One region of the Metallumcola ferriviriculae genome, then DNA from elsewhere that is predicted to be linked to it. Evidence: riboswitches for the same ligand, from Rfam matches in the RefSeq annotation. Region 1 holds a riboswitch; the other holds the start of a gene.
What was found. Region 1 has a riboswitch for cyclic di-GMP ahead of MFMK1_RS07700 (O-antigen ligase family protein). Riboswitches for the same ligand answer to the same signal wherever they lie in the genome.

Region 1 (6,064 bases):
CATGACTATGGATATTAAGGAAGTTGGCGGCAAACCCATTGCCAAACGGGGGCGTATCCCAGGCATTGCGGAAAACCAACGGTTGGAAAAACTGCTGTAGGGGAAGCACCGGCTTCTCCTTTTTTATTGAAAAGTCCAGTGCAGCGCAGGTGAGCGGCGTATTTTTTTAAATTTATATCTGAAATTCGGGAGAGATAACAGTGCGTATTAATAGTTGGATTATTATGCTGACAGTGCTGCTGTTGACGGTGGGCTGTACCCGCCCTGCGGAACCGCCCAAATCGCCACAACCACAATCGGAAAAACAAGCAGTATTGACTGAGGTAAAGATAGCGTCCACTGAAGAAATAGGCAGTTTGGACCCGCTGAAGATTAATTCACCCATGGAATTTCAAATTGCTCAAGCGATATATCAAGGTCTAGTCGAATTTGATGAGAGTACCCGAAGGTATCAACCACTATTAGCGGAAAAGTTTACTGATAATGAAGATGGCACCGGGTTAATATTTACAATTAAATCAGGAATTGCTTTCCAGGACGGGACTCCACTTGATGCGGAAGTGGTAAGAGCATCTCTTGAGCGCTGGTTAACATCATACCAGGAACCGTGGCTTTCCCCCATAGATGTGGTCAAGGTGGAGGACAACTATACCTTATTGCTAACATGGCGCCGCAGCAAGGAAGAAATGCTGGCAGCCTTAGCCGGGCCGCGGGCTTCAGTGCTTTCCGCCGGTAAATTGGAAAACCCGGGATTTCAGGCGGGAACATATTTCGAGCCTACTAGACTGGAAGCGGGGACGGGACCGTATTTTGTGCAGGAGTGGGCTGACGGCCAATGGATCACTCTGGCAGCTAATAAAAAATATCAGGGCGATTTGCCGGCAGTGGAGCGCTGGGAGATATGGTTTAATTATCTTCCTGAGGATGCTTTGACCGATATGCAAAGTCGCAGGGTTGACATGGTTCAAGGGCTTGACCAAGGTCTTTTAACTATAGGGCATGAGATGAATATGGATAGTTTACTAAAAATAAACAAACTTAGCAGCGGCATATTTTTATCCTTTAACCCGGTAGTTTTCAAGGAACCTGCCATGCGTCAATCCCTGGCCGGATTAATAGATAGACGTGAGGTATCCCGGGCACTTAAGGGCTTACATCTACCGATGTACCGTTATTTGCCAAAAACCGGTGGCGGTGTCAGTGTATCTGATGTGGTTTATCCCCAAGGAGCAGCGGCACTGCTGGAGGCAGGGTTGGCCGATCTGACTTGGAGTGAGTCTCGGCAATTAAGCATAAGCATAAGACAGCAGACTCTCGCCCAACTTGAGGATAAAGGGATTTTGGTGGAGCCGGTAGAGCAGGATAAAGTGGCGGACTTGAGATTAATCATCTGGACTGAGCCCTATCAACACCCTAACGCAGTTCTTGAGCTGTGGCAAAGGCATAATTTAGAAAAGGGAACGCTTCCACGGGGTGTTAGCGAAAACTCCCGCGAGCACATTGAATTATTGAGTCGCAATTTTGCTGCCCAAAGCAAATTGATACCACTGCTGGCGCTGCGTCAAGCTTTATATGTTAGAAAGATAGATGTTCCTTTATCTGATTGGGGGTACTTAGACCTAGCATCATACCACCCTGCCGACGGTGAATAAGTATGCGTCTAAGAGTTATAATAAGTGGGAGTTATTTACTATTAAGGTTATGACTCATTTATTATAGCGTTTTATGCGGGAGGCTGGGCATGATTGATTTTCGTTATCATATCACGACACTAGTTGCTGTATTCTTAGCTTTAGCATTGGGTATTCTGGTGGGCACTACTATGGTTAGCGATCAAATGCTGGTCCAGCAGCAAAAACAGATGATTGACAGTTTGGAGATTGATTTTGCCGCCTTAAGGGAGCAAAATCGTACATCCAGGCAGGAAATGGCTGTATTTAAAGCGACTACCGATAATTATAGTAAATTTGCCCACGATATTTACCCGCTGCTGGTCAGTGGGCGGCTGCAGGGTATTCAGGCGGCATTAATTGTCACTGGCAGCGGTAAAGTTTCTGACTTGGCAGCGGATTTATCATTGTCTGGGTTAGAAATTAGTCCGGTAATAACAGTGCCGCTGCCGATGGAAAAGGGCGATGGTGAAGAAGAGGACACTGCTGTGACAAAGGCGGATATCAGCTTTTCTGAAGCCAAGATTCTGGCGAAACAGCTGGTGGAATTTGCAATTTCGGGCAAGGTAAATGACCCGCTGCAGGCATGGCAGAGTCGAGGCATTTTTGAAATTCACACTCCACACAATGATACCAAACCGGATATTGTGTTAGTGGTAGGGGGTTCAGAGACGGAAAACCCTGACTGGGTAAAGAACTTCGATATTCCGCTCATTCGGGGATTTAAGGAACAGGAAAAGATAGTGGTGGGTACGGAATACAGCCAAGTAGGATTTTCCTATATGCCATATTACCAACTGGAAGGTATTAGTACTGTGGATAATATTGACTTGGTCATTGGCCAAACTGCCTTGACCTTTTTGTTAGAGGGAAGGCCCGGGCATTATGGTATTAAGCCTACCGCTAAAGCACTGCTGCCGGAGTTTGACTGACTGCCTTTTTATGGTTGTTGACAAGGATTGAATAGTTTGGTTATAATATGTAGGTGACTCACTAAGCTTTAAAAAGAATATGCAGGAGTGCTGGAATCGGCAGACAGGCATGTTTGAGGGGCATGTGTCCAATTGGGCGTGCGGGTTCAAGTCCCGCCTCCTGCACCAAAATAAACCTCGCAGTTTTCACTGCGAGGTTTATTTTGGATTTAGTTTAATCACTCACCCCGGGATCCCAGGTGACTTCTTCTGTTAGAACCTCCCAAGGGGAAATTTTTTCTTCGGGCAGAACGATCCTATTTTCCATCTTTTCACCAAGATCAAAGGTGAAGAATTCTTTCGGTTTTTCCGGATGATCTCGCTTAAGCTTAATTTCTCGACTATCCATGGTTTATCCCACCCTTCAACCATAAGTTTTCCCCAATAGACAAGGTTAAATATTGGTAAGTGTTGGGCGATAACCAAAAAATAAGCTACATAAATAAGTTCGTGTTAATTTACTAATTTTAGGGGGCAATTAGTAAATTTATTTTGTCGAATGCCTAAAAGTTCAACAATGATACGACAATGCTTTACATATATTGGGAACACATTTCCAAGGGAAACGTCAATTTGAGGCAAAAAGCAGTAAAAAATTTCCATGTTATTTGTCAGAAATATCATTAGCAAGTCGTTAATAAGTTTTCATCACCGACAAACTTTTACGGACGACCCCACAAACATCTGTTAACATTTGTAAAAACAGATAAAGTTTGTGGAAACAATGATCGGCTGCCGATAAGTTGGGCATCTAGGTAGCCAGGAGTGAGTGATGCAACCGGCCACTATCTAAAGCGAAATTTAGATTAGTGGCTTTTTTTATTTGGTAAGCGTGGAGGCGTTAAGATGAAGAATGCTAGGGCCTTAGATGAATTACTTTTAGTATTTTTAGGTTTAACTGTGGTACTGGTACCGCTGCTATATCCGGAATTCTCTTTGGGTTCAATTACGATAACCATTACTGATTTAGCTACTTTACTGCTCGGTATCGGCTTTTTATTAAGACTTACCCAGAGGAAGTTGGATTTAAAGCCTACTAAGGTGGACATCGTCTTCTTTGCTTTGATAATTTGGGGGGCAATCAGTCTATTAAAAACCGTAAACCTACCGGATTCAATGAGGGATTTCCTCTGGTTGCTAAATTCAGGCTTGGTCTTTTACATAGTCAGTCATGCCGACTTAAAAGAAGATGAAGTTATAAGAATATTCAGAACGGCATGTTATGGAGCGGCATTAATTGCAGTTATGAGTATTTGGCAGCACTACGTTCTGCATCAGCGCACCTATTTTACCTTACACAATGCCAATCACTTAGCCGGATATCTAATTTTTTACCTGCCAATTCTAATCGGCTTTAAGTATGGAAAGAGAGTTGATCAGAGATTCTTTTGGGGAATTCTCGCTACTGTAGTAAGTACCGCGCTGGTGGTCACTTATACTCGCGGGGGTTGGATAGCAGCTATAATATCCTTGGTAGTTATGGCTGTAATGAAAGATAAAAAATTATTGATATTTCTTATCATTTATATAATGGCTTACACATGGCTTTTTACACCTGTAGGAAATCGAGATATTTTCGTGACCAATGGAATGGCAGTCGGGGATAGGGCTTTAAGCATATTGAAAGAACATGAAACTGCCAATGGGCAATACCGTATTCAGCTGTGGTTGACTGCACTGCAAATGTTTAGAGATAACCCGATGGACGGTGTGGGCATAGGAAATTACTACAATCTGCATGACATATATTTGGCTAAATATCCGTACCTGGATAGAGGAAGACCAGCACGAAATCCGCATAGTTCTTTTTTAAAAATTCTTGCAGAGACAGGTATAATCGGGTTTGCTCTTTTTATGGGTTTACTGGTCGCTGTGGCAAAACAGAGCTTTATGTTGTGGTATAAGTTGGGGTCTAGGGGAGATGCATTAATCGTCGGTTTCATCTGCGGGGCGGGTGCTGTAATCATCCAGGCAAATACTAATATCTTATTTCATTTATCTAGAGGGGTGTTTGGGGTATGGGTGGGATCGGCATTGGTAATGCAATTGGCCAAAGAGGCTCAGACTGCATCTTTGCAAGAAAGTGTACCGGCCAAAGGCAAGTGGTTTGAGATGAACAACGTAGCCCGGCCTGCTATAGGAAAAAAATTAAATTGTTAGTACTGCCATATATTGGTTTTATATAGAAAAGTTAAATTCGAATGTATTGGCGGTATCTAAAAACTATTTGAGAAAGGAGGAGTGTAGGTGAGCAATTTACTTAAGCGTTTGATAAATGAGGAGTCCGGTCAGGGTATGGTGGAATATGCTTTGATAATTGCCTTAATTGCCATTGTTGTAATGGCTGCTTTAGGACCTTTGGGCACGACAATCAAAGAGAAGTTCGAAGACGTCACAAGTGAACTGTCATAGTTTGAGGGCAGAGGGCCCGAAAGGGCCCTTTTTACCAATAAACGGAGGTTATTATGTACCAAGTATTAGTTACTTTACTTATAGTATTAACATGTACTTTTTGGGACATAAAAGAACACCGCATCCCCAATAAAGTAACCTTACCAGCAATTGTTTTTGGAATTATTCTTAATTCATATTTAAACAGCTGGTTAGGATTAAGGGAAAGTATCTTTGGAGCGGCACTTGGAATAGGACCGCTGCTTATTCCCTTTATTATGGGTGTTATCGGCGGTGGCGATGTTAAACTCCTTGCAGCAGTTGGCGCTATCAATGGTGTGGATTTTGTTATTTGGGCATTTCTTTACAGCGCTTTAGCGGGAGGGGTGATGGCCTTGAGTTATTCCCTGATTAAAGGTCAGTTGAGGGTGGTTATAAGTAACATAACCTTTACTACTACTTCATATATTTTAGGAATTAAGAATGGGTCAGGGACAAAGGGTTTGGTTTTTGCACCATCAGGGCTTTATCTTCCTTATGCCGTGGCCATTCTAGTAGGTACGTTAGCTACATATGCTTTGAGGTGATTTAATGTTTTTTAAATTTAGGAATGATACGAAAGGTCAAAGCCTAGTCGAATTAACTTTAATCCTCCCTTTTTTAATATTCCTTTTGCTGGGCATTATGGAAGGAGGCCGGCTTTTTGCTGGTTATCTGGAGTTGCAAAACGCCGCAAGAGATGGAGCGCGTTATGCTGCGGTTCATACAGAGATAGATGCGGTGTTAATCGTAGATAAGACAAAGGATTATATCAAAGGGCGTTTTACTATGTTAGATCCAACCGAGCTGGACGTCACTGGTAATTACGTACTAAACCTTGAAGAAAGTGCAGATAAGAAAGATCTCTGGGTAGAGATAAAACTAAATTATCCGTTTAAGATAATCACGCCCGTTATCAGTACAGTACTTGGTAATCCTTTTGAAATTAGTGCAACCATGTCAATGAGAAGGGAGTAGTTGAGAATGCAACAT
Region 2 (6,064 bases), 710 kb from region 1:
GTTGTAGCGAAACTGTGTCGTCCTGTTGGCCGGCTCGGTAACAGTGACCAGCCTGTTGGCCAAATCGTAGCTGTAGGTGGTATTGTTTCCTTCGGGGTCCATTACCCGGATCAGGTTACCCCGGGAATCATAGTAGTAATGGGTGGTGCTGCCGTTTCTATCAGTGAGGCGGGTTATCTCTCCCCGGGAATTGTAGCGAAATGTTATGCTGCTGCCACTGGCGTCAGTCACTTCAGTGAGCATTCCTGTCTTATCATAGCTGTAGGTGGTGGTGTTTCCCTTGGCATCAGTTATCTGGGAAATGTCGCCTCTGAAGTTATAGCGGTAGATGGTGACATTCCCCTCCGGGTCGGTTATTTCAGATGTCCTGTTGGCATAGTCGTAGTTTATGCTGGTTACGTAACCCCGTCGGTCACTTTCACCATGTTTCCTAAGGCATCATATTCGTAAGTTATTTCTCCCCCGGCAGGGTCTATCTTTTTCACCAGGCGGCCGGCGGCATCATACTGGTAGGTGGTAGTATTTCCGAGGGCGTCGGTTACTTTAGTCAGGTTCCCCATAGCATCGTAGCGGTAATGGATTTTATTCCCCTTGGGATTGGTGACGGTGGTTAGCCGGTCAAACTGGTCATATTCAAAGGAGACCACACCGCCGTCGGGATTGATTACTTGGCTGCGGTTACCGTCGGCAGTATACTCCACTTTAGTAACGTGGCCGCCGGGCTCGGTGGTTTCTATTACCCGGCCCCGCTTGTCATACTTGAAGCTAAATGCGCTGCCTGAGCTGTCCATTACTGTCTCTACCAGCCCGCCCTGATTATAGCTGTAGGTCTTAGTGCCGCCGTCGGGGGCTGTCACCCGTTCCAGGCGCCCCAGGGCATTGTACTTGAAGCTGTAGCTGTTACCTTTGGCATCGATAATGGATGTCACCTTACCGGCGGCATTGTAGGTGTAGGTAGTGGTATTGCCCAGCACGTCGGTAACTGACTTAATGCGTCCCATTTCATCATACAGAAAAGAAGTCGTTTCGCCTCCGGGGTCAGTGCGAGATGTCATCCGGCCCATGCTGTCGTAGCTGAAGTTGGTCACCTCTCCTTTGGCATTGGTAACCGATATCAGGTTTCCGGCATCATCGTATGTATAACGGGTGGTGTTCCCCCTGGCATCGTTTGCCGTCAGCCGGTTACCGCCACTGTCGTAAGTATAGGTAACGGTATTGCCCAGGGCATCGGTTCTGGAGGTAAGGTTTCCGGCATCATCATAGGTAAACGTTACCTGGGAACCGTCGGGGTTAATCACCCTAGTGAGCTTATCAAATTTGTCCTCATAGAAATACCGGCTTGTCTTGCCGTCGGAATAGATTATCTTAGTTTTTCTGTACTTATCGTCATATTCGTACCGGGTGGTATTGCCGTCCTGGTCGGTGACAGCAGTGCGTTCTCCCTGCTCATTGTAGGTATAGGTCTTTATCCGGCCCAGGTTGTCTTTTTCCTTGATAATCTTTTTATCGGCATTCCAGTAGACTTTTTTCTCCAGGCCCCTGGCATCGGTGATTAAGGCATAGCTGAGGTCGCCTTCGGTGCCGTAGCTGAAGCTTTTTACAAGACTATTATCTGCTCTTTTGATGTGGCTAACTTTTCCCTGGCTGTTATACTGGTATTTAAAAGTCCTGCCCGCTTTGTCGGTAAAGGAGGTCAACCGGTGGCTTGAGTCGTAACTAAAGCTCTTACTGCTGCCGTCGGGGTAGGTAACTTTTTTCAGGTTCTGGGAACTATCATACTGGTATTTAGCCCGCCGGCCTGCAGGGTCGGTAATGCTTTTTACTAGGCCGCCTTGGGCCTCTACGTCCAGTACCCTGCCGGCGGTGTCGGTGATAGTATCAAGGGCCCCGTTTTGGTCATACTCAAAGCTCATGGCATGTCCCTGGGGACCGGTGAGGGACAGGAGCCTTCCGGCATCGGCCGCCTGGCTGCGCCAGGAGGCTTGATAGCCGTTGTATAGGTAGCTAAAGCCGTTTTTATCCTCAACCGTATATGTACCGTCTGCATTCCTGGTCAGGGTGGAGCCGCTGCCGCCCTTTTGGGTATATGTACCCTGATCCAGGGGATAGTAAATCAGCGGGTCCCCGTCATAGGAATCGACGATTAAGTCGGGATCGTCCTTGGTAAACTCGTAGCTGCGGTGCTGCCCGTCACCACGAAACTCCATGATGACAAAGTTCTGGTACATGCCCAGGTGCTGGTCAAAGGCGAGGTTCCAGCCGTAACCCAGCATTCCCTTGATCCCTTCCTGGCGCATATATGTACGGCTTATCCGCGGCGAAAAGCCTGAAGACGGGTAAGCGATATCGCTTTCACTGAGGGTGAGTATCCCGGTCACCGGGTCCACGTAGCCAAAGTCGGCATCACTTTTATTTACCGTGCCTAAATTCAAAGACGAAAAGCTTGGTGCTACGGAGGCCGGGTCTGGAAGTCCCTTTCCCGGGGGAGAAAGCATTTCCTCCCACCCTGCCAGACCCGTGAGTTCGTAGGGGTCAAACACAGGTGGTATTGAGCTTTGCTCTCTAATTGATGCTGGAATACTGCCTGCAGCCAGTGCCGGTGTAACCGTACCGGTAAACAGGATGGTTACTGCCAGAATTACAGAAAGGTATCGAACAAATTTTTTACTCTTTAGTCTCATTGACATCCCCTCCAAAAAAATACCGTGCCAAGGGATTACCTTGGCACGGTAAGAATAGACGCTGCCTTGGCAACCCGGCGATCGTAGCCTGATTCGGCCTTAGACCCGTAGTTTTGCGTCCCCCGCTTTCACGGGGTTTGCCTTTTTCTGGTATTTTATTCGATTGTTCTACTACGCTTCGATATATTTCCTTTTTTTTCCTGCTTTTTACAAATATTTTTTTGAATATTTTAGTAATTTAGTCTCCGTCCCAGCATATACCTCCTCCTAATGGCATAAAAAAACGGACTAGTAAAACCAGTCCAGGGCTTTTATTTAGGATACTAAAAAAATATCCAATCGCCCAAGTGAAAATATCATGAACATTTCTGCTGACCATCTGCCTAACCCCTTAATCTTTGTCAACAACTCCAACACTTCTTTATCGGACAGATCGTGCATGCTCTTAAAGTTTTATTTACCACTTAGAACAGTGTCTGATAGGTACTTTGTATACGAAATCTTTTGCCTGGATAGCCACATTGACCTTAATTTATCGTCTTGAATTACACCTCTTTACTAAACAAAAAGTATAATTCCATTATACCTGCTACTACAATTTCTAAAGAGGTAGCTGGTATGCAGGTTTAATTAATCCTGCTGGCTTAGAAACTTTTCTCACTAAACTTGAGTTGCTTTTTATCAAGTTTCCCCACGGGTGTATAAGGCATATCATCAACGAATGCTATGTCTTTTGGCATTTGAAACCTTGCAACTCTGGGGCCTAACCACTGGAAAAGTTCCTCTTTTGTTACGGTAGCATTTGCTGCGGGAAGCACGAATGCTTTTAACCTCTGCCCAAACTTTTCATCACTAACCCCAATAACTGCAGCTTCTTCTACTTCAGGGTGGTTTAAAAGTATTTGTTCAAGTTCAATTGGGTAAACATTTTCACCGGCTGAAACAACCATATCATCCACTCTTCCACAAAGATAATAATGGCCACGACTATCTTTATAACCTAAATCACCTGTTTCCAACCAACAGTTATTTTGGTTACTCATCGACCACCTATTTTTGATGCAGAATTGGCCTACCTCACCTGCTTCTACTTCATTTTTGTGCTGGTCCAATACTTTTAACCGAACCCCGTCTATTTTTTTACCAATTGTCTCAGCTGAATAGGATAGATCTTGTGGTGTTGCTATCACATTTAGTCCAGCTTCCGAAGTGCCATAGAGATTGTATAAGACACTACCCAATTTGTTCATAGTCTCACCTACAAGTCTCGGATTCAGTTGTGCACCTCCTGAGGCTATACAGGCAAGGGAATTTAAGTCTTCGACGTTATTATTTAACATCTTGTCTATCATTAGTGGCACTACGGTTACAACTTCAACATTGTGTTCCCGAATCAGTGAACATGCTCTTTGGGCATCAAATCCATTACTGATGACAATTTTTCTTCCCAAAGCAATAAGTACAAATAATATACCTACACCGTAGCCGTGATAAATAGGAGTGGCAATATAAGCGGTGCGATAATTTAGCAGCTTCAGCCTGGTTATTAGGGCTAAGAATGGATTTAGGAAGTTTAGAAGAGACGGTTTATATGGGGCTGCTTTGGGATCTCCCGTGGTCCCGCCCGTTAGTATTACAAGTTTACCGGGTGAAGAACGTTTGATTTCTTGTTGTTCACTTACTGAATTAAGCAAATTGCTTATTGCCGGCAGGTCGGTATGGTAACTTAAAACTACCCCGTTAGCATAGTCTGACTGCTTAACTAAGGAGTCCAATTGGAAATCATATATAAGCAAGTTAAAATCATATCGCTTTATTAAGTTGTTAAACTGGTGCTTACTAATTTCTGCGTTAAGTAAGTATACATCTACTCCCAGCAAAGATAACGCAAATATGGCTTTAATCAACGAAGCATGGTTTTTACACATAATGCCTACTTTATTACCGCTGCTAAGCTGATATCTTTCATTAAATATAGCGGAAAGCTTTTTCGACTGCAATAATAACTGCTGATAATTTAAGGTTTCATGGTCATCCACCACTGCAACCTTATCAGAGTATACCCTTTCTGCAAAAGACAGCAGGGGCATTAAGTTTATCCCGTATTTGTGAATGGCAGCTATTAAGCTATACAACCCCAATGGAGAAAATAATTTAACTCTGAATAAAACATATATAAGTTTAAATACCTGCAATATCACTTCCCCCTTTTTCTTAGAATAGTGGGAATGGATAATTCCCATACCCCTCTAAGAAACACTGAGGCAATACGGCCAAAAATTAACCACCATGGCATATACCTCTTCCGTTGAGTATACATTGCTTTGCCAATGATTTTGGCCACATGGTTCGGACACATGACAGGCATCTTTTGGTAAGCCGCTGTCGGCTTAATCATGGGTGTATTTACTAGCGGAAGGTAGATAGATGTGGTTGATATTCCAGCAGCGTTCAATTCAGGCCCAGCAGATTGATACCACGTATCAAACGCCGCCTTGGAAGCCTGGTAAGCAGCCCAATAGGGGAAGGGTATTAGCAATACATTAATAGTAGATATATTGATGATCTGGCCTTGATTTTTTCTAAGCATCGGAATTATAGACAATAGCAGTTGAACAGGTGCAAAATAATTGATAGCCATAGTTCGAGTGAAGTCGTGAAACCGGTCCAGCGAGTCGTTAATTGATCGCCGGATAGATATGCCTGCATTGTTTACTACTATGTCTATACCGTTAGGCATCTGGTGAATAAATTTTAGCAAGCCCTCCATCTCTTCCATGTTTCTTAGGTCAGCCCTATAAATACTCACTCTGGCAGTTTTCTTTTCTATCTCATTTTTAATTGTTAAAAGTTTTTCCTCTGTTCTAGCAACTAAGAGTAAACGGGTATTGGTGTCTGCCAGAAGATAAGCTAATTTCTCCCCTATACCGGAGCTTGCACCTGTGATTAAAACAGTCTTCTCGTCTAAACTGTTCCTAAGTTTCTTTTGGTTCAAATACGTAGGCGGAAACAATATGTTTTCTAGAATGTTATTTTTTTGCATAGTAGCCCCTTTACATGTGCGCTTTTCTTAAGAACTATTTCAGGACGAGCCCCTACCTCGCCCTGATAAATAACGGATTCTTTTTATATGCTTTCCAAAGATTATTCCTCCCTTAGCGTCGCATTATGGACAAGTCCTTCCCAACACTATTAATGATTAATAGGCATTGACTTTACTACCATCTTCTCAGCAGCTAGACGGATAGTATCAAGCTTATAATCCCTATTTTTACGGGTTATTCCTATTAAGTCAAATCTCTCAGACCGCATATGTCCGAACAACCTTTCCATGGATGAAAGACATGTAAGAGTGCCGTTACCAGTACCACCGGCAGCTGCTA

Region 2: it holds a riboswitch for cyclic di-GMP, as region 1 does, so the genes downstream of both, MFMK1_RS11255 (DUF6531 domain-containing protein) here and MFMK1_RS07700 (O-antigen ligase family protein) in region 1, are expected to answer to the same signal.

What each region holds. Positions count from the first base shown of each region.
Region 1 is NZ_CP121694.1:1,536,783-1,542,846, forward strand. Features, by position in the region: gene MFMK1_RS07675 (nicotinate phosphoribosyltransferase) at 1-100, shown strand, start outside; gene MFMK1_RS07680 (ABC transporter substrate-binding protein) at 201-1,652, shown strand; gene MFMK1_RS07685 (copper transporter) at 1,742-2,602, shown strand; tRNA gene MFMK1_RS07690 (tRNA-Leu) at 2,684-2,770, shown strand; gene MFMK1_RS07695 (hypothetical protein) at 2,817-2,990, opposite strand; cyclic di-GMP riboswitch class II at 3,350-3,434, shown strand; gene MFMK1_RS07700 (O-antigen ligase family protein) at 3,488-4,801, shown strand; gene MFMK1_RS07705 (Flp family type IVb pilin) at 4,889-5,053, shown strand; gene MFMK1_RS07710 (A24 family peptidase) at 5,107-5,619, shown strand; gene MFMK1_RS07715 (TadE/TadG family type IV pilus assembly protein) at 5,624-6,049, shown strand; gene MFMK1_RS07720 (pilus assembly protein TadG-related protein) at 6,056-6,064, shown strand, end outside.
Region 2 is NZ_CP121694.1:2,250,043-2,256,106, forward strand. Features, by position in the region: gene MFMK1_RS11245 (RHS repeat-associated core domain-containing protein) at 1-390, opposite strand, end outside; gene MFMK1_RS11255 (DUF6531 domain-containing protein) at 396-2,681, opposite strand; cyclic di-GMP riboswitch class I at 2,747-2,833, opposite strand; gene MFMK1_RS11260 (AMP-binding protein) at 3,326-4,924, opposite strand; gene MFMK1_RS11265 (SDR family NAD(P)-dependent oxidoreductase) at 4,879-5,724, opposite strand; gene MFMK1_RS11270 (flavodoxin family protein) at 5,874-6,064, opposite strand, start outside.